DNA from 3 places in the Pigmentiphaga sp. GD03639 genome. Region 1 is predicted to be linked to each of the others. Evidence: predicted binding sites of a transcription regulator. Region 1 holds the regulator's gene; each other region holds the start of a gene.

Region 1 (6,902 bases):
GAGAGAAGCCAGCTCGCCAACGACGTGGTGGTGGCGCGCGATGGCGAGGAGGCGGCCGATTACCTGTGCCGCCGCGGGCACCATCAGGACAGGCCGGTCGGCAACCCCGCGGTCATCCTGCTGGATCTGAAGCTGCCCAAGATGGATGGACTGGAACTGCTCCAGTTCATACGCGGGGATCGCGGGCTACAGAACGTTCCCGTGGTCATGCTGACCTCGTCCAGCGAGGAAAGCGACCTCGTTCGCGCCTATGACCTGGGCGTCAACGCCTACGTGGTCAAACCGGTGAATTTTCCGGATTTCGTGCGCGCGATCGGGGAACTGGGCGTATTCTGGGCAGTGTTGAACGAGCCCCCTCCAGGCTCTCTGCGACGCACCGCCGCCCGCAGCAACCGCGATTCCCGGAGCCAGCCAACGTGAACCCGTCTCCCATGCGCGTCCTGCTTGCCGAGGACGATCCTCACGACGCGGAACTGACACTGGAACGCCTGTCGAGCTCGGGGCTCGATGTGGAGAGCGTCATCGTCAACAACGAAGCCGACTTCACCCGGGCCCTGGACGCCGGCAACTTCGATCTCGTGCTGTCCGACTTCCACATGCCGGGCTTTCCCGGCAGCGAGGCGCTGCGGATCGCGCGCAGCCACCCCACGGCCCTGCCCTTTATCTTCGTCTCGGGTGTCCTGGGAGAGGAACACGCGGTCGACATGCTCAAAGAAGGCGCGACCGACTACGTGCTCAAGCAACGCCTGGAGCGCCTGCCCATCGTCGTGAGGCGGGCGCTGGATGAAGCCCGGGAGCGGCGGTCCCGGCACGATGCCGAGCGCCGGCTGCGCGAGAGCGAAACCTATTTCGGCCAGTTGATAGATGCGCTGCGGGACTACTCGGTGGCCACGCTGTCGCTGGAAGGTACGATAGAGAGCTGGAACCGCGCGTCGGAATGGCTGTTCGGCTATCCGGCCGAAGAGGTGATCGGGCGCCCGGGCGACATGTTCAATCTCCCGCCCGAGCCAGGCCAGCCCGAGCCCGTGCCGCTACGCCAGCAGCTCGCCGACATCGGCACCGGCAACAGCCTGGCCGAGGAACGATGGCTGATGCGCAAGAACGGCGCCACGTTCTATGCCTCGGTCGTGACGACCGCCATTTTCGGCAATGGCGGCGCCGTGCGCGGCTTCTCGCGCATCGTGCGCGACATGACCGACAGCCGGGTCGCGGCCGATCTGCTGCAGGTGGCCAAGGAACAGGCCGAGGCCGCCAACCGCGCCAAGGACCGCTTCCTGGCCGTGCTGTCGCACGAGCTGCGCACGCCGCTGGGCCCGATCTACGCGGCGGCGCAGGCGCTGGACCTGCGCCAGGACCTGTCCCCCGAATGCCGCCGCAGCGTCGAACTCATCAAGCGCAACGTCGAGGTCGAGGCACGCCTGATCGACGACCTGCTCGACATCTCCAAGATCGTCAACGACAAGCTCAGCCTGCGCCTCGAACCCACCGACCTGGTCGGCATCCTGAACGGGATCGCCGAGATCTTCCGCGAGGAAGCGGCCGCGCGGCACATCGAGCTGCACTACACGCCGCTGCCCTATCCGGTCATCGTGCAGGCCGACCCGGCCCGCTTGCAGCAGATCGTCTGGAACCTGCTGAAGAACGCCATCAAGTTCACGCCGCGCGGCGGCGAAATACGCGTGACCGTGTATCAGCCGATACCCGGCAAGATCGCCGTCGACGTCTCGGACACCGGCATCGGGATTCCCCCGCAGGCGCTCAAGCGCATCTTCGACGCCTTCGACCAGGGCGAGGAAGATGCCGCCCAGTCGCGCGGCGGCCTGGGGCTGGGGCTGGCCATCGCCAGTTCCCTGGCGCAGCGCCATGGCGGCACCCTGAGCGTGCGCAGCGACGGCCAGGGCAAGGGCACGACCTTCACGCTGACGCTGGACGATCCGGCCAGCGGGGCTCCGGACGCCCCGGTCGAGCAAGCGCAGCCAGTCTCCGCGCCGCTGGTCCGCCCCGCCAGCATCCTGCTGGTGGAGGACAACGTCGATACCGCCGAAGCCATGCAGTTCCTGCTGAGCGAATACGGCTACGAGGTCGAGGTCGCGGAAAACGTGGCGGCAGCCTGCCGCTGCGTCGACGCCAAGCGCTACGACGTCCTGGTCAGCGACATGGGACTGCCCGACGGCGATGGCATCGACGTGCTGCGGCACTATGCCCCCCAGCCCGACCAGATCGCGGTCGCGCTCACGGGCTACGGCATGGAGTCCGACGTGCGCCGCTGCCTGGATGCCGGGTTCGCCTTTCACCTGACCAAGCCGCTGGATATCGATCAGTTGATCCGCGTCCTGCAACGCGAACCTCAGGGTTGATGCGCCGGCCCCTCCGGTTTTTAAGAATAGGCTAAAATCGGGCGCAAATTATTTACTAATTTGCATAAATCGCCCGGCCTCCCATGGACCGCTTCAAGCAGATCGAATCCTTCGTCTCGGCCGTCGTGCGCGGAAGCCTGTCGGCCGCGGCACGCAGCGAAGGAGTCGCTCCCGCCGTCATCGGCAGGCGCATCGACGCGCTGGAAGCCAGGCTGGGCGTCAAGCTGCTGATCCGTACCACGCGCAAGATCTCGCTCAGCGCCGAGGGCACGGAATTCTTCGAGGAATGCCAGCAGATCCTGCAGTCGCTCGAGAACGCCGAAAACAGCGTGGCGGCGGGCGGCGAACATCCCAAGGGGCACTTCCGCGTCACGGCCCCGGGCGGATTCGGCCGGCGCCACGTGGCGCCCCTGCTGCCCCGGCTGCTGGACGCCTATCCCGGCATCACGGTGACGCTGGACCTGAGCGACCGGCTGGTGGACCTGGTCAACGAAGGCTATGACTGCGCCATCCGGATCGGCGATCTGGCCGACTCCAGCATGGTCAGCGTGCGCCTGGCCGACAACCGCCGGATGGTGGTCGCCTCGCCCGCCTACCTGCGCCGGCACGGCACGCCCGAACACCCCGCCGACCTGGCGCGCCACAACTGCCTGTCCTTCGGCACCGGCGTCAACCAGGCACGCGGCTGGCTCTTCACCATCGATGGCAAGACGACGCCGCAGCGCATATCGGGTACGCTGGAATGCACCGACGGCGCCGTGCTCCATGCCTGGACTCTGGACGGGCGGGGACTGGCATGGCGATCGCTGTGGGAAATCGAGGACGACCTGAAGGAAGGCCGCCTGGTGACGGTGCTGGACCAGTTCGCCGCGCCCCCCAACGCCATCTATGCCGTGTATCCTCAGCGCAAGCACCTGCCGCTGCGCGTCCGGGTATTCATCGACATGCTGCGGCAGAGCTACGCCAAGCGCCTGCCTTAGGGCAGACGCCGCCCAGGCCGCTGCGGCCGGCCCAGAACAAAGACCAGCCATGACCAAACGCATTCCGCTTACCCTCGACTCCATACGCTGCTCGACCTGCGGGCTGGGGCAGTTCTGCCTGCCCGTCGGCATGGCCGCCGAGGATGCCGGGCGAATGGACGAACTGGTGCAGCAGCGCGTGCGGCTCGCCCGGGGCGAATCCCTCTTTCGCTTCGAGGACGGCCTGGACGCCGTCTATGGCATCCGCTTCGGCACCCTGAAGACCTATCTGGAACTGGCGGACGGCCGCCAGCAGATCACCGGCTTTCACCTGCCCGGCGAAATCGTCGGGCTGGACGGACTGGGCCGCAACAGCCATGCTTCGACCGCCATCGCGCTGGAAGACAGCGAGGTCTGCGTGATCCCGGTGCGCGACCTGTCCTCGCTGGCCAACCACCTGCCCTCGCTGCAACGCCAGCTCATGCGGCTGATGAGTCGCGAGATCGAACAAGACCAGCAGATGCTGCTGTCCCTGGGTACCATGCGCGCCGAGGAACGGCTGGCCGTCTTCCTGGTCAGCCTGTCGGAGCGCCTGGCCGCGCGCGGCTATTCCTCGTCCGCGTTCGTGCTGCGTATGAGCCGCGAGGAAATCGGCAACTTCCTGGGACTGACCCTCGAGACCGTCAGCCGTCTGTTCTCGCGTTTCGCCAAGTCCGGCGTGCTGCGCATCCAGCAGAAGCAGGTCGAGATCGTGGACATGGCGGCGCTGCGGCGCCTGGCCGGCCCCCATTGCTAGCAGGATACCGATGACCACCTCTCCCCAGGCGGGCGCCAACGCCCCCATGTTCGCCCAGGCCCGCGCGCTGGACCCGCAACGGCATGCCCACCTGCGGCTCGACCGCCAGGCCGGCTACGCCTTCTCGCGCGGCCAGACCGCCGTGCCGCTGGTGGCGACGGAGTTCGCGATGGCGGCGCGGGACCTGCCCATCGTGTTCGCCGGCGAAGAACAGATGCCCATGGCGGTACTGGGCCTGCGCAGCGCGCAGAACCTCCTGGTGGATGCCGCCGGGCGGTGGCGGCCCAACCGCTACATTCCCGCCCATTTGCGGCGCTATCCGTTCATCCTGCAGGAAGACCCGGCCAGCCAGCGCTACGCGCTGTGCGTGGACGAGGATGCCGCCCACCTGCGCAGTGCCGCCGACGACGCCCAGCCCCTGTTCGAGGATGGCCAACCCTCTCCTGTCGTCGGGGAAATGCTGCAATTCCTGGGGGAACTCCAGGCCGGGCTCGCGATGACCCGCGACTACGTCGCGGCCCTGCGGGCCGAGAACCTGCTGATCCCGCGCCAGGTGGCCGTGGACCTGCAAGGCGGCGAGCGCGTCACGCTGGACGGCTTCCTGGTGGTGGACGAGACCCGCTTCGACCAGTTGCCCGACGCCACGGTCACCGCGTGGATGCGCAAGGGCTGGCTGGCCATGACCTACTTCCATCTGCAATCGCGGCTGAACTGGGGCCACCTGGTCGCGCTGGCGCAATAGCCGCGCGGCCGTTCATGCCGCCTCGGGACACGCCGGCGGCGTCGGGCCGGCCCCCACCTTGCGCAGGCTGGCGCCTATGTGCAGGTCGGCGATCTGCCGGCGCAGCCAGGTATTGGCGCTGTCGTGGTGGTAGCGCGCATGCCAGAACTGGCGGATGTGGGTATGCGGGGTCTGGAAGGGCAGCCGCGACCAGGTCGCTCCGGCGGCATCGTCGGTAATGGCCTGGGCGATGACCTCGGGCACCGTGACGATCAGGTCCGTCTGCGCCAGGATCTTGGGCAGCACCAGGTAGTTGGGCACGCGCAGCGCCACTTCGCGCCGGTGCCCCTGCTTGCCCAGCTCCTTCTCTATCTGCAGGTCGGTCTTGTTGGCCGTGACCACCAGGTGCCGCGCCGCGAGGTACTCGTCCAGCGTGATCGCCTCGCCCGCCTTGAGGAAACCGCTGCCCATCACGCAGACGTGCTGGTCGACGAACAGGCCCTGCTGGTAGAAACCGCTTTGCAGCTCCTGCAGGTTGCCGACGGCGAGATCGGCGTCGCCGCTTTCCAGGGCCGCCCGGTAGTGTTCCCTGCTCAGGCTGCTGACCTCCAGGCTGATGCCCGGCGCGGACGACTTGAAGCGCGCCACGAGCTGCGGCAACACCAGGAACTGGGAAAAATCGGACATCAGGAGCGTGAAGCTGCGCTGGCTGGAGCCCGGATCGAATCCGCTGGCCTGCTCGAAGCCATTGCGCACCAGTTCCAACGCCCGCAGCACGCTGCCCGCCAGCTCGGACGCGTACGAAGTGGGCTCCATGCCGCCCTGCGTGCGAACGAACAGCGGGTCGTTGCATTGGTTGCGCAAGCGCAGCAGGGCATTGCTCATGGACGGCTGGGACAGTCCGACGCGTTCCCCCGCGCGAGTCACGTTGCGCTCGAGATAGAGCGCCTCGAATACCAGCAGGAGATTCAGGTCGAGCTTGTTGATGTCCATGGCAGCATGACTATATCCGCCGGGTCCCGAATAGACAATGCACGGCCAGGCGGCCCTACTGGCCGAACTCCAGCGCCACCTTGGAGCGCTTGGCGATGGCGTCCCAGCGCGCCAGTTCGGACTGGTTCACCCGCGCGAATTCCACCGAATCCAGCGGCCGCGGCTCGAACGCGGCCGCTTCCAGCCTGGCCGTCATGTCGGGTTGGCGCAGCCCTTCGGCGATGTCCCGCCCCAATTGCTCGACGATGGCCGCCGGCATCTTCGCCGGGCCATAGATGCCCAGCCAGCTGGTGACGACGAAGTCCTGCACGCCCGCCTCGGCCATGGTGGGCACGTCGGGCAACTGCTTGATGCGATACGAACTGGTCACCGCCAGCGCGCGCAGCTTGCCGCTCTTGAGCAGGGGCATCACCGGCGGCAGGTTGGAGAAGCAGAAATCGAGATTGCCGTTCACCGTATCGACCAGCGCTTCGTTGCTGCCCTTGTAGGGGACGTGCATGAGGTCGATTCCCGCGGTCGAGGCGAACAGTTCGCTGGTCAGGTGCACCGAGGTGCCCAGTCCGTTCGAACCGTAGCTGAGCGGCTTGGACGAACGCTTGGCATACGCGATCAGCTCGCGCACCGAGGTGGCGGGATGTTGCTGCGGCACGACCAGGATGTTGACGAATTCCGCGACCTGGGCAATGGGCACGAAGGACCGCACCACGTCCAGGGGCAGGTTGCGCACCGTGACGGGCGGAATCACGTTGCCGCCCAGGCCGCCGGTGATGAGCGTGTAGCCGTCGGGTGGCAGGCCGGCGACGTACTGCTGGCCGATGATGCCGCTGGCCCCGGCGCGGTTCTCGATGACCACGGGCTGGCCGTACTTGCGGGTCAGCACCTCGCCCACCAGGCGGGCGGCGACGTCGGTCACGCCCCCCGGCGGATACTGCACCACGATGCGCACGGGACGGGAAGGATATTTGTCCTGGGCGTGCAGCGCCCGCGCCCACGGCAGGGCCACCACGCCGCCCGCCGCCTTCAATGCTGTTCGACGATCCATAGTGCCTCGATACGATACGAAGAGAACGACGCGG
Region 2 (6,902 bases), on a different contig from region 1:
CCCCCCGACGTGGTGGTGCGCGCGCTGTCCTTGAACCGCGTGAAGGTGAACTACGACGACCGCGTGCTGAAGGCCGATGCCTACTTGCAGGCCGACAGCATGGAGACGCCCGCCTCCGGGCCGGCCTACGGGATGAAGCTGGAATTCGGCGGCCACTACCATGACGCCGCCTTCGGCGGCGTGGCGCGCACCGGCGGCATCCTGACGCTGCGCGATTCGGGTACGCCCTTTCCGTTCTTCATCGATGCCAAGGGCGGCCCCACCCGCATCCGGGCCGAGGGCCAGGTGGGCGATCCGTTCGGCGATGCCTCCGTGGACGTGGCGCTGGACATCGCCGGGCCGACCCTGTCCACGCTGTATCCGTACATCAACCTGCCCCTGCCCACCACCCCGCCCTACCGCATCAAGGGCCGATTGAAGCGCGACGGCATGAACTTCGGCCTGACGGGCATGGACGGCAGGATAGGCTCGACCGACATCTCCGGCGACGCCAGCTACGAGATGCGCCGCGACAAGCCCATGCTGCGCGCCAAGCTCAAGAGCCGCGTGCTGGACATGAAGGATCTCGGCCCCCTGATCGGCGTGCGCGACGATGCCACGGCGCAGAAGGAGCAGGCCGCGCCCCGGCCGGCGGCCGACCGCCGCATCCTGCCCGACGCCGAGTTCAGGCTGGAGCGGCTCAACGCCATCGACGCCGACGTCACGCTGGACGCGGGCGACGTGCGCGTGCGAGGCCCCTGGGCCTTCGACGATTTCTCGGCCCACCTCGTGCTGCAGGACGGCGTGCTCAAGCTGGTGCCGCTGAATTTCGGCTATGCGGGCGGCGAGCTGCGCTCGGACATCACGCTGGACGCACGCCAGCCGGTGATACGCACCGACGCCCATATCGGCGTGCGGCGGGCCCGGCTGAACCGGCTGTTCCCCGACGTGAAACTGATGCAGAAAAGCGAGGGTACGCTGGGCGCCGACGTGAAGCTCAAGACCGCCGGCAACTCGATACGGGCCATGCTGGGGCGTGCCGACGGCACCGTGGGCGTGGCCGTGACCGGCGGCGAGATCTCCAACCTGCTGGTCGAGGCCATCGGCCTGGACGCCTCCCAGGCGCTGGGATTCCTGATCGGCGGAGACAAGGACACGCGGCTGCGCTGCGCGGTCGCCACCTTCGGGGTCAAGGACGGCATCGCCACTTCGCAGGCCCTGGTCGTCGACACCGACGACACGCGCATCGACGGCCATGGGACCATAGACCTGCGCAACGAACGCCTGGGGCTGCGCTTCGAACCCCGGCCCAAGGACAAGAGCATACTGGTGGCCCGCTCGCCCATCGACATCGTCGGCACTTTCGGCGCCCCCGACTTCAAGATCGACAAAGCCTCGCTGTTCGCGCGCGCGGGCGCTTCCGTCGCGCTGGCATTCATCAATCCGCTGGCCGCGCTGATCCCGCTGATCGAGACCGGCCCTGGCACCGACGCCGACTGCCAGGGCCTGCTGGCCAACCTGCGCGAGGCCCGCCGCAACGCCGATACCGCCGCCCCCAAGGGCAAGGCGCGCTAAACGGCCCCGCCCGCTTCAGCGTTCGTTGCGCGGCACGCTCGGCTCGCGCCGGCCTCCGCTGGAGCGCAGGTCGGTGTCTTCCTGGCCCGATTGCACATCCTCGTAGGCCTGCTCGATCACCTTGCGCGGCGCGCTTTCCTGGCTGTCGTGCGATTCGTCGTGCTCGTGGGGCAGCCGCGGCTCGCCCCGGCCCATGTCGTCCTGGGCCCGGGTCCGTTCCGGCCGCCGCTTCTCGGGTTCCTTCATGCTCGGCTCCTTATCGCGCCAGCCGCAGGCCGGCGTACTGCCAGCGCGAGCCAGGCGCAAAGAAATTGCGGTACGTGACACGGATGTGACTGCGAGGCGTGGCGCAGGACCCGCCCCGCAGCACCATCTGGTTGATCATGAACTTGCCGTTGTATTCCCCCACCGCGCCGGCGGCGGGACGAAAACCCGGATACGGCAGGTAGGCGCTTTGCGTCCACTGCCAGACACCGCCCAGGAAACCGGGCGCATCGGCGCGCAGCCGCGCTGGATGCAGCAGCCCCGACTCGGCGAAGTCCCCATCGGCCGGCAGGCCGGCGCCTTCGGCCATGGCCCGCGCGGCCGCGATTTCCCATTCCTGTTCCGTCGGCAGCCGGGCGCCCGCCCACCGGGCATAGGCATCGGCCTCGTAATAGCTCAAGTGGCAGACGGGCTCGGCCGGGTCCATGGGGAGCGGCCCGGCCACCGTATGGCACATCCATCGGCCGTCGCGCCGCATCCAGTACAGCGGCATGTCCCATCCACCGCGCACGCGCGCATCCCAGCCGTCGGACAACCACAAGTCCGGCCGGCCATAGCCGTCGTCCTCGATGAAGGCCAGGTATTCCGCATTCGAGACCGGGCGCTGCGCCAGTTCGAACGCATCGACCCACACGCGGTGCCGCGGCGCCTCGTTGTCGAAGGCAAAGCCTTCGCCCGCATGCCCCACGTCCGCCAGTCCCTCGTCATAGCGCAGGAATGCCGCCGGCCCGGGTTCCGACGGCGGTTCCTTGGCCCGGGCCGGCCGCCACGCGGGCAGCAGAGGGTTGTGCCAGAAGTGGTGCTTCAGGTCGGTCGCGATCAGTTCCTGGTGCTGCTGTTCGTGATGCAGGCCGAGCTCGACCAGCGCCAGCGCCCGCGGCGGCGCGTCATCGTCCATCCAGGCCAGCAGGCGTTCCAGCACCGACTGCTGGTAGGCCATGACCCGGTCCAGCGACGGACGCGAGAGCAGCCCCCGCTGGCCGCGCGGATGCCGCTCGCCCACGCCCACGTAGTAGGAGTTGAACAGCTCGCGGAAGGCGGGATCGAAGGGCCTGAAGCCCGGCTGCCACGGTTCGAGCACGAAGGTCTCGAAGAACCACGCGACGTGGCCGACGTGCCACTTGACCGGACTGGCCTCGGGCATGGACTGCAGCATGCAGTCCTCGGGCGTCAACCCGTCCAGGAGGGCCAGCGTCGCCTCGCGCACGGCCGCCACGCGGCGGGCCAGCAACTCGGGAACGAACACATCGTCGCGCGCGTTCATCGCTGGGCCAGGAAAACGCCGAACCACGAACGGGGATCGGTCCACATGTTGCGCACCGAAAAACCCGCCTGCGCCAGCATGGCATCGAACTGCGCCGGCGTGTACTTGTAGGAATGCTCGGTCACGATCTCCTCGCCTGCCTCGAATATCCGCTCCGACGTCCCCCAGCGTACGCGCTGCCGCTGCCGGGCCCGCAGCCGCATCTCGATACGGCCGTGGCCATCGTCGAAGCGCGACTCATGGTCGAACTCGGCCGGCTGGAAGTCGCTGCCCAGCACCCGGTTGCATACGCGCAGCACGTTGCGGTTGAATGCCGCCGTCACGCCCAGGTCGTCGGCATAGGCGCGCTCCATCACGCGCCTGTCCTTGCGCAGGTCGGCGCTGATCAACAGACTGCCGCGCGGACCGGCCTGGCGGCAGATCGCGGCCATCAGCGCGACGGCTCGCTCCGGATCGAAGTTGCCGATGGACGATCCGGGGTAGAAAAACACCGGCGGATGCTCCTCGATATCGACCAGGTGGCGGCGCAGGTCCAGGTCGCCCGAGAAGTCCGCCTCCACGGCCACGCAGGCGATCTGGGGGAATTTGCGCCCCAGCGCCGCCACCTCGTGCCGCAGGCAGTCGGCGGCGATGTCCACGCCCAGATATCGGCAGGCGTCCACGTGGGCCAGCCAGGAACGGGACTTCGCGCAATCTCCGCAGCCCAGGTCCACCCACTGGATGCGGCGCGGCAGGGACCGGGCGATGGCCGGACGATGGGCCTCGAAGATGGCCCGCTCGGTGCGGGTCGGGTAGTACTCCTCGAGTTCGCAGATGGCGTTGAACAGGACGCACCCTTGCGCGTCGTAAAGAAACTTCGGATCGATATGGGCCTGCGCATCCCGCAGGCCGGCGGCCAGTTCCGCCGCGCGATTGTCAAGCGGCGCCGTATCGGCGCGCCGCCCGGGGGACGGCGCGCCTTCCATCGAAAAGGCGGTGTCGTTCCCGGCCATTCTGTGCGCGGGACCTCGAAGCATGGTGGTCAATATGGGCTCCTTGGGGGACAGCGGCAGAGTGTCCGCCCCGGGCCGTAGCAAGCGCAATGCCCGGCCGCGGCCGTCGGACATGGGCCCTATCTATACGCTTGTCGCTTCCCGGGGAACAGGAATGGGATGTAACCCTTGCCTACGACGCTGCGAAAGGAGCCCGCATTTGACCGTAAACCGAAACAAACTATGGCGGCCACCCCTGTTTTTCCCTCATGGGACAGCCCCTAAGCTGATGGCTGTCGCGACGGTTTCCCTCCGTCCCCTCACTATCAAGGAGTTTCCATGAACATCGCCATCCTCGGCGCCACCGGCAACGTCGGCAGCCGCCTCGTCAACGAAGCCCTGGCCCGCGGCCACCACGTCACCGCCCTCGCCCGCCACGCCTCGAAGCTCGCCGCACGCCCCGGCCTGGAGACCCTGGACGTCGACCTGGCCGACGGCGCGAAGCTGGCCGACGCCCTGCGCGGCAAGGACGCGGTCATCAGCAGTGTGCGCTTCGCCACCTCGCCTCTGGCCGCCGTCCTCGGCCCCGTCAGGCAGGCCGGCGTGCGGCGACTGCTGGTAGTGGGCGGCGCCGGCAGCCTGGAGGTGGCTCCCGGAATCGCGCTGGTGGACACGCCGACGTTCCCGGCCGAGTACAAGCCCGAGGCGCTGGCCGGGCGTGACTGGCTGAACGCCCTGCGGACCGAGAAGGACCTGGATTGGACGTTCCTGTCGCCCTCGGCGCTGTTCACGCCGGGCGAGCGCACGGGCACGTTCCGCCTGGGCGGCGATACGCTGCTGACCGCGGCGGACGGCCGCAGCTGGATCTCCATGGAAGACTTCGCCATCGCGATGCTGGACGAAGTGGAAAAGCCCGCGCATACGGGGCGGCGCTTCACCGTCGGATACTGATGGCGTCGCGGCGGGGCAACGCGAACCGCGACGCCCGCCCCGGGGCCGTTACATGTAGCGACGATTGCAACAGCCCGCACAAACCGCCGGCCGGAAATCGCCCCTACAGTCGGACTATCGCAGTTTCGGAGAATCTGTATGAAACGGCTGGCAATGGCAGGGCTGATGGCCGCGGCCCTCTTGGCCGTCAGCGCGACGGCCCAGGCCCGCGTGAGCGTATCCATAGGCATCGGTATACCAGGTATCGTCTATGGCCCGCCACCGGTCTACGTGGCCCCCGCGCCGGTCTACGTGCCCCCGCCTCCCCCCGTCATGGTGATCCCCGGGCCGGTCGGCTACGTGCCCTACGACCCGTACTGGCGGGAAAGGCGCTGGGAACAGGAGCGGCGCTGGGAGCGCGAGCGCTACCGCGAAGAGCGCCACTACCGGCGCCACGGCTACCGCGATTGAACGACGGCCCCTAGACGGGGCCGTTTCTTTTTGCCGCCGGCCGCCCCCGAAGGCGCGACCGAATGTCGCGACTTGACGTAGATCATTGTCACGTACGGCCGAGCACTGATACCTTAGGCGTAGCCCAACGTACAACGGGAGTACGCCCCTGTCCCGCCCCGCCTGCGCGCGCTCCGGCGACGCGCTTCGCCCCTCCCCCGGCGACTGGCTGCAACTGGCCGGATCGCTGACGTGGCTGGCCCAGGCCGGCATCCTGGCCGCGGCGGTGCAGCGCATGGCGGCGGATCCCGGCGACGTGGCCGCAGGCCTGGTGTCCGCCGCGGCCTTCCTGCTTGCCGGCGCCCTGCGCGCGGCGTGCGATGCGTGGGGAACGCGCCTGAGCTTCCAGGTCGCAAGGAGCCGCCTGTCGGCGCTGCGTGCCGCCGCGGTCGACGCGCTGGCAAGCGGTTCCCCGCTGGACAAGCGCCGCCCCGCCGCCGGCCACGCGGCCAGCGTGCTGGCCGAACAGGCCGATGCCGCGCTGCCCTACCTGGCCCGCTATCCCGCCATCCAGTTGAAGATACTGGTCGTGCCGCTGGCCATCCTGGCGGCCGTCGCGCCGCTGTCGTGGGTCGCGGCGCTGGTCCTGCTGGCCTCGGCCCCGCTGATCCCGGTCTTCATGGCGCTGGTGGGCTGGCGCGCCCAGCGCGCCAGCCAGGCCCACCTGGCGGAGATGGGCACGCTGAACGCCTTCCTGCTGGATCGCCTGCGCGGGCTGGCCACGCTGCGTGCGCTGGACGCCGTCGACGCCACCACCGGACGGCTGGCATACGTTGCACAAACACTGCATACGCGTACCATGGCGGTACTGCGCATCGCCTTCCTGTCCTCGGCGGTGCTGGAATTGTTTTCCGCCATCGGGGTCGCCATGGTCGCGGTCTACGTAGGATTCCACCTGCTGGGCACCTTGCCCTTCGGCACCTGGGGCAGTCCGCTCTCCCTCGGCCAGGGGCTCTTCGTCCTGCTGCTGGCCCCCAGTTTCTTCGAACCGCTGCGCGACCTTTCCACGGCCTGGCATGACCGGGCCGCGGGCCGGGCGGCGCTGGAGGCGCTGCGGGCGCTCGCCGCCGCGCCCACGAAGCTGGTGGGCGGCATCCTCCCCTTGCCCTCGCCGGACGACGCGCCCGCCCGTCGCCCTCCCCCCGCCGTCGAACTCGTCCAATTGCGCTTCGCGCACGCCGATTCGGCGCCACCGGTCATCGACGGCCTGGACCTGCGCGTGGCCCCGGGCGAGCGGGTAGCCATCGTCGGACCGAGCGGCGCGGGCAAGTCGACGCTGCTGGCGTTGATCGCCGGCCTCGTGCCGGCCCAGTCCGGCGCCGTCCTCATCGACGGCGTGGCGCTGGATGACCAGAACGCGCCGCGTCTGCGGGCACGCATGGCCTGGATAGGGCAGAAGCCGCATGTCT
Region 3 (6,902 bases), on a different contig from region 1:
ACGTCGCCATAGATCTGGTACCAGTGTTCCTCGTGGTCGGGAGACAGCTCCCGCATGCGCTTGCCCAGCGCATGGCGCAGGCCGGTGTGGGCCTCGAAGGCGGGATTGATCTCAAGGAAGCGATAATCGACCGGCTTGCCGTTGTCGAAGATCATCTGCAGGACGCAGAATCCCTGGTCGATGGATTCGAACAATTGCCGGTAGCGGTCCTCGCTGCGCCGCAAGGCGTCAGCGGCGGCCTGGTCGTCCAGGCGGCGCTGGCCCCGGAACCTGTAGGACGCGATATCCCACGGCTGCATACGCGTCGTTGCTCCCATCCGCTGGTTGGCCATCGATGGCGAAGTGTACCCGTGCGCGCGTGGCCTCCTCGGGGAGCATGTGTTTCAAGGCATGACCCTTGTGAGTCCGGCGCGGCCCGGCGGCCGGGCCGCGCCGGGGATGCTAGCATCCCGCCCATCGGGCCTCGCCCCGCCCTGCGCCATCCGCCGTGAACGCTCCCACCGATACCCATTCCGTCACCCTCGATCCGCAGCAATGGACCTTCGCCGCCGGCGAGGACGAGAGCCTGTTCCAGGCCGCGCGGCGCGCCGGGATACGGCTGCCCACCATCTGCCGCAACGGCACCTGCCGGACCTGTTTTTCGCGCATGGAAAGCGGCAGCGTCCGCTATCTGGTCGAATGGCCGGGCCTGAGCGCGCAGGAAAAGCAGGAAGGCTTCATCCTGCCCTGCGTGGCGGTGGCCACCTCGCCCATCGTCATGGTGAACCCGCACGCCGAGAAGACCGCCGACGCGGCGGGCTGACGCCCACGCCCGTATCCATGAACAGCTCGGCCAGGGTCTGGCGCAGCCAGGCGTGGCCGGGATCGCGGTGGAAGCGCGCGTGCCAGTACTGATTGACCGCATAGCGCTCGATCGGAATGGGGGGCGCGTGCACGCGCAGCCCTTCCTGCCGCGCCACGATCCCGCCCAGGAGGCTCGGCACCGTGGCGACGAAGTCGGTCTGCGCGATGATTGCCGCCAGGCCCAGGTAGCTGGGCAGCCGCAGCACCACCTGCCGCTCCAGCCCGGCACGGCGGATGGCCTGCTCCACGATCAACTGGCTGGTGGTCGAGGGCGAGACGTCGACGTGGCCTTCGCGGGCGAAATCGGCACGCGTGAAGGTGCGGCCGATGCGCGGATGGCGCGGTCCCGCCACGCACACGAAGTCCTGCTCGAACAGCCGCTGGCGGTAGAAGCCGGCATCCAGCTGCGGCATGAAGCCTATGGACAGGTCGGCTTCGCCGCTTTCCATGCGCGCCGGGGTGTCGGGCCCGATACGGAAGATCTCGATGCGCACGGCGGGCGCCACGTCGCGCAGGCGGTTGACGATGCGCGGCAGCAGCACGATGTGGCTGATGTCCGTCATGCACAGGCGGAAGACGCGATCGGAGGCCGCCGGCAGGAAGACGGCAGGCTCGAGCAGCGCCTGCATCGCGGCCAGCGCGGCGGCCACGCGGCCTTCGAGTTCCAGCGCGCGCGCCGTGGGCTCCATGCCCGAGGTGGTGCGCACGAACAGCGGATCGTCGAACAGTTCGCGCAGTTTCGCCAGGAAAAAACTCATCGTCGACTGGCTCATGCCCATGCGCTCGGCAGCGGCCGAGACGCTGCCGGTGCGGCGGATCTCGTCGAACACGCGCAGCAGCTTCGTATCGATATTCTCCAATTTTCTTATTGATCCATATCGATAAATTCGATCCAGCGTATCGATACCGCTCCATGGAGTCAAGCGCACCCGCTTACTAACATGGCGCCAGATTTCACGCGAGGAGACACCATGAGTACCGGAACCCAAGCGACCGCCATCGTGGTGGGCGGCGGCATAGGCGGCCTGGCCGCCGCGCTGGCCCTGGCCAGGGAAGGCGTGTCGGTCGAACTGCTGGAGCAGAGCCCGACCATAGGCGAGATCGGCGCCGGCATCCAGCTCGGCCCCAACGCCTTCGCCGCGCTGGACGCGCTGGGCGTGGGCGAGGCCGCGCGGCGCCGCGCAGTCTTCACCGAGCGCCTGATCATGATGGACGCGGTCGACGCCACCGAGGTCGGCGGCTTCGAGGTGGGCGAGGCGTTCCGTGCGCGCTTCGGCAATCCCTACGCCGTCATCCACCGTGCCGACATCCACCTGTCCATCCTGGAAGCGGTGCAGGTCCATCCGCTGATCCGCTTCAAGACCTCCACCCGCGTGCAGGCCCTGGAACTGGGCGACGGCCAGGCCACGGTGGTGGACGACCAGGGCGGCCGCCATACGGCCGATGCCGTGGTGGGCGCCGACGGCGTGAAGTCGGTGATACGCGACACGCTGATCGGCGACGAGGCCCGGGTGACCGGCCACGTGGTCTACCGCGCCGTGGTGGACGAGGCCGACATGCCCGACGACCTCAAGATCAACGCCCCGGTGGTGTGGGCCGGCCCGAACTGCCACCTGGTGCACTATCCGCTGCGCAACGGACACCAGTACAACCTGGTGGTCACCTTCCACAGCCGCGAGCCCGAGGTCTGGGGCGTGCGCGAGGGCAGCAAGGAGGAAGTGCTGTCCTACTTCGAGGGCATCCATCCCCGTCCGCACCAGATGCTGCACCGTCCCACGTCCTGGAAGCGCTGGGCCACCGCCGACCGCGACCCGCAGCCGCGCTGGGGCCAGGGCCGCGCCACGGTGCTGGGCGACGCCGCCCATCCCATGACCCAGTACCTGGCACAGGGCGCCTGCATGGCACTGGAAGATGCCGCCACGCTGGGCGCGGCGGTGCGCCATGCCCGCGGCGACCTGGAAGCGGCGTTCCGGCTGTACGAGAACTCCCGCATCACCCGCACCGCGCGCGTGGTGCTGTCCACCCGCGCCATGGGCACGCTCTACCACGCCAAGGGCGTCGAGCGCCTGGTGCGCAACTCGCTGTGGGTGGGCCGCACCCAGGATCAGTACTACGACGCGATGCAGTGGCTGTACGGCTGGCGCGTGGAGACCTGCCTGAAACCCTTGGTGTAACCGACCGGCCGCCGATACATCAAATAATACTAATTCGCGTTATCATTCCTGGAATTTCAACATTCCGGGAATCGCGGCCTCTCCACAGGCGCGACCTTAGCCTCATGTTGCGCAAATTCGGAGTCCTGCTGCACCGCTGGTTGGGCCTGGGCGTCGCCGCCTTCCTGTTCATCGCCGGGCTGACCGGCGCCTTCATCTCGTGGGACCACGAGCTCGACGCGTGGCTGAACCCGCAGCTGTTCGAGCCCGCCACGCAGGGCGAGCCGCTGCCGGTCGAGACCCTGATCGCCAGGCTGGAAGCCGAGGATCCGCGCCTGATGGTCACCTTCAGCCCGCTGGAGGTCGAGCCCGGCCACGCCCTGCTGGTCTCCGTCACCGGCCGCATCGACCCGGCCACCGGCAAGGCCTTCCCGCTGGACTTCAACCAGGTCGCGCTGGATCCGGTCACCGGCGACGTCCAGGGCCGGCGCGAATGGGGTGCGATCTCGCTCAGCCGCGAGAACCTGCTGCCTTTCCTGTACAAGCTGCACTACACCATGCACCTGCCCGACGTGAAGGGCGTGGAACTGGGTATGTGGTTCATGGGGCTGGTCAGCATCGCCTGGTTCCTGGACTGCTTCGTCGCGCTCTACCTGTCCTTCCCCTCGTGGCGCGCCTGGCGCAAATCGTTCGCGTTCCGCGTCGGCAAGGGCGGCTACGCGCTCAATTTCGACGTGCATCGCTCCGGCGGCGTCTGGCTGTGGGCGCTGCTGCTCCTGCTGGCGGTGACCTCGATCTCGCTCAACCTGGGCAACGAGGTCGTGCGTCCGGTGGTCAACCAGATCTCGCCGCTGACGCCCACGCCGTTCGAGACCCGCCCCCTGCGCCCGCTGGACCAGCCCATCATGCCGACGCTGACCCGGACGCGGATCGTCGAGCTGGGCAGGGCCGAGGCCGGCCGCCTGGGCATCGCCGAACCGGCCGGCGCCGTGTTCTACGGCGCGCTGCAAGGCATCTATGGCGTAGGTTTCTACGAACCCGGCAACGACCACGGCGACGGCGGGCTCGGCAACAGCTGGCTCTACTTCGACGAAAAGAACGGAGCGCTGCTGGGCAAGCACATCCCGGGCACCGGCAGCGCCGGGGACGTGTTCATGCAGGCCCAGTTCCCGCTGCATTCCGGCCGCATTCTGGGCATTCCCGGACGCATCTTCGTGTCGCTGCTGGGACTGTCGGTGGCCATCCTGAGCGTGACGGGCGTCGTGATCTGGGCGAAGAAACGCAAGGGCCGGATGGCCTCGGCCAGGGCGGCGCAGGCCCGCATGCGGCCCGCCGCGGCTACGAACTTGCCTGGCCTGTCTTGACGGCCACAGGGTAGGGTCGCCGGCGGCGAAGCCCGCCACCGATGGCGGGAAAGGCGATGGACAGGACGGCCGCATCCAGGGTGACGTCCACGCCTATCACCAGCGTCGCGTCCAGCACATCCAGCAGCCGCAGCATGCGCGCCCGTTCCTTGGCGAACGAGGCGCGGACCCGCGTCGGCCCCCAGGGCTGGAGCTCGTCCAGCGAGACCGGCACGGAGGTGTGGCCGCTGGCGCCGTTGCCATGGCCGACCCGCAACTGCACGCGATCCAGGTCCAGCCGCGCGCCGACCACGATGCGCCGGTTAATGCCGGGACGGCTGGCGATGCAGGCGATGGCGGAGTCGATCAGCGCGCAGACATGGTCGGCGGAGCCGGCCACCAGCAGCGGATGGTCGGGTACATCGGCCTCCACGTACCGGACGTTGCCGTCCGGCGAGAGGTCGTAGTCCTCCACGGCTGACTGGATCACGCGCCCCAGGTCGCACAGCGGCCCCGCCGCGCGGCGCTCGGACAGCTCGCCGGTAAGTTCGGTCATGGAAGTGCTCGCAGAGACAAGCTTGGGGCGAGTCTACGGAAGAGCGATCCATCCCACTGCAAACAATGTGCAACACACTGGCCGGCGCAGCCACGCCGGCCAAGGTTTTTACCGCTAGTAGGCGCTAGCCTTCGAAAGCAGGTCCAGCGATTCCGCGTCCAGTGCCAGCGTGGCGGCAGCCTGCAGCGAATCGAGCTGGGCGGCCGAGGTGGCGCTGGCGATGGGCGCCGTGACCGCGGGCTGGTGCAGCAGCCAGGCCAGCGCCACGGCCGCCGGGGTCGAGCCATGCCGCTGGGCCACCTGGTCCAGGGCCTCCAGGATGCGCAGGCCGCGCTCGTTCAGGTACGTGCCCACCCGGCTGCCGCGCGCCTTGCCTTCGAGGTCGGCGGCGGTGCGATACTTGCCGCTCAGGAAACCGCTGGCCAGCGCGTAATAGTTGATGACGGCCACCTGATTGCGCAGCGCCACCGGCGCCAGTTCCGTCTCGAACGCCTGGCGCTCGATCAGGTTGTACTCGGGCTGCAGCGTGGCATAGGCGGCAAAACCGTTGGCACGGCTCACGTCCAGGGCCTCCTGGAAGCGGGCGGCGGTGTAGTTGGACGCACCGATCGCGCGGACCTTGCCGGCCTTCACCAGCCGGTCGAAGGCCGCCAGGCTTTCCTCCAGCGGCGTCGCCGCATCGTCGTCATGGGCCTGGTACAGATCGATGTAGTCGGTCCGCAGGCGGCGCAGCGAACCTTCCACCGCCTTTTCTATGTACGCGGCCGACAGCCCGCCCGGATTGCCCAGCGCGGGCTTGCCCACCTTGGTGGCCAGGATCACGCGATCGCGCTTGCCGCTGCGCTTGAACCAGTTGCCGATGATGGTTTCCGATTCGCCGCCCTGGTTGCCGGGTACCCAGCGCGAATAGGCGTCGGCGGTATCGATGAAGTTCATGCCCCGGTCGGCCAGCGCATCCAGGATGCCGAACGACGCGGCCTCGTCCAGGGTCCAGCCGAATACGTTGCCGCCGAAGGCAATGGGGAATACCTGCAGGCCGGTGGTGCCGAGCGGTCGATAGGTCATGGCTGCCTCGTGCGGAAGGGAAACGGAATCGAAAATAGTAGGAGATTCCGGCCTCCCGACCAAATAGCCGCCACGCATGAGCTAGTTCACGCGCCGCCCGCCTGCGTGGTGCGTTCCTTGATCAGTTGATGCCGCCTTTCCATTTCCTGCCGCAGCTCGCGCCGCAGCAGCGCCGCCTCGCAGCGCTGGCGCTCTTCCTCGTCCTGCGGTTCGAGCGGGGGCACCGGTACCGGCACGCCGTCGTCGCCCACCGCGACCATCGTGAAATAGCAGCTGTTGGCGTGGCGCACGGTCTTGCTGCGGATATCTTCCGTCACCACCTTGATGCCGATCTCCATGGACGTGCGCCCGGTGTAGTTGACCGCCGCGTAGAAGGTGACCAGTTCGCCCACGTGGATGGGCTGGCGGAACACGACCTGATCGACCGACAGCGTGACCACGTAGCGCCCGGCGTAGCGGCTGGCGCAGGCATAGGCGACCTGGTCGAGATACTTGAGGATGGTGCCGCCATGGACGTTGCCCGAGAAATTCGCCATGTCGGGCGTCATCAGGATCGTCATGGAAAGCTTGTGCTGGGAATCGTTCATGGCGAACCTTCTGCGCGAATATGAAGCAGCGCCATTGTAGCCAGCGCGGACGCGGCCCGCGCGGCGGCGTTAACATGGACCTCCGCCATCATCCGCCTCCGGGAGACGTCATCATGCCCAGCCCCACCCTCGCCCTCCTGCATCCCGGCGCCATGGGCGCGGCCATCGGCGCCTGCCTGGTCTCCACCGGCCACCGCGTGCTCTGGTGTTCCGCCGGGCGCAGCGCCGCCACGGCCGCGCGGGCGCGCCAGGCCGGTCTGGAAGACGCAGGCTCCCTGGCCGACGCCCTGCGCGCCGCCGACATCGCCATCTCGGTCTGCCCGCCGGACAACGCGCTCGACCTGGCGCGCGAGGT

What was found. The regulator FNR, encoded in region 1, switches genes on or off when oxygen is low (the NO sensors DNR and NnrR bind a similar motif). The targets are predictions, from matches to a motif close to TTGATNNNNATCAA.
Region 2: cydD (thiol reductant ABC exporter subunit CydD) is a predicted target of FNR. The motif match lies at 5,527-5,540, and genes of this name have one in related genera.
Region 3: N5K27_RS18115 (3-hydroxybenzoate 6-monooxygenase) is a predicted target of FNR. The motif match lies at 1,712-1,725, and genes of this name have one in related genera.

What each region holds. Positions count from the first base shown of each region.
Region 1 covers NZ_JAOCLR010000004.1:192,910-199,811, reverse strand. The annotation lists gene N5K27_RS06300 (response regulator) at 1-420, shown strand, start outside; gene N5K27_RS06295 (response regulator) at 417-2,357, shown strand; gene N5K27_RS06290 (LysR family transcriptional regulator) at 2,441-3,337, shown strand; gene fnr (fumarate/nitrate reduction transcriptional regulator Fnr) at 3,387-4,112, shown strand; gene N5K27_RS06280 (SapC family protein) at 4,123-4,854, shown strand; gene N5K27_RS06275 (LysR family transcriptional regulator) at 4,867-5,826, opposite strand; gene N5K27_RS06270 (tripartite tricarboxylate transporter substrate binding protein) at 5,882-6,868, opposite strand.
Region 2 covers NZ_JAOCLR010000024.1:25,091-31,992, forward strand. The annotation lists gene N5K27_RS21360 (AsmA family protein) at 1-1,554, shown strand, start outside; gene N5K27_RS21365 (hypothetical protein) at 1,570-1,800, opposite strand; gene egtB (ergothioneine biosynthesis protein EgtB) at 1,811-3,082, opposite strand; gene egtD (L-histidine N(alpha)-methyltransferase) at 3,079-4,074, opposite strand; gene N5K27_RS21380 (NAD(P)-dependent oxidoreductase) at 4,393-5,004, shown strand; gene N5K27_RS21385 (hypothetical protein) at 5,143-5,454, shown strand; gene cydD (thiol reductant ABC exporter subunit CydD) at 5,669-6,902, shown strand, end outside.
Region 3 covers NZ_JAOCLR010000017.1:86,676-93,577, reverse strand. The annotation lists gene N5K27_RS18130 (ATP-binding protein) at 1-299, opposite strand, end outside; gene N5K27_RS18125 (2Fe-2S iron-sulfur cluster-binding protein) at 488-802, shown strand; gene N5K27_RS18120 (LysR family transcriptional regulator) at 756-1,703, opposite strand; gene N5K27_RS18115 (3-hydroxybenzoate 6-monooxygenase) at 1,815-3,017, shown strand; gene N5K27_RS18110 (PepSY-associated TM helix domain-containing protein) at 3,125-4,360, shown strand; gene N5K27_RS18105 (hypothetical protein) at 4,335-4,895, opposite strand; gene N5K27_RS18100 (aldo/keto reductase) at 5,010-5,960, opposite strand; gene N5K27_RS18095 (acyl-CoA thioesterase) at 6,047-6,547, opposite strand; gene N5K27_RS18090 (NAD(P)-dependent oxidoreductase) at 6,661-6,902, shown strand, end outside.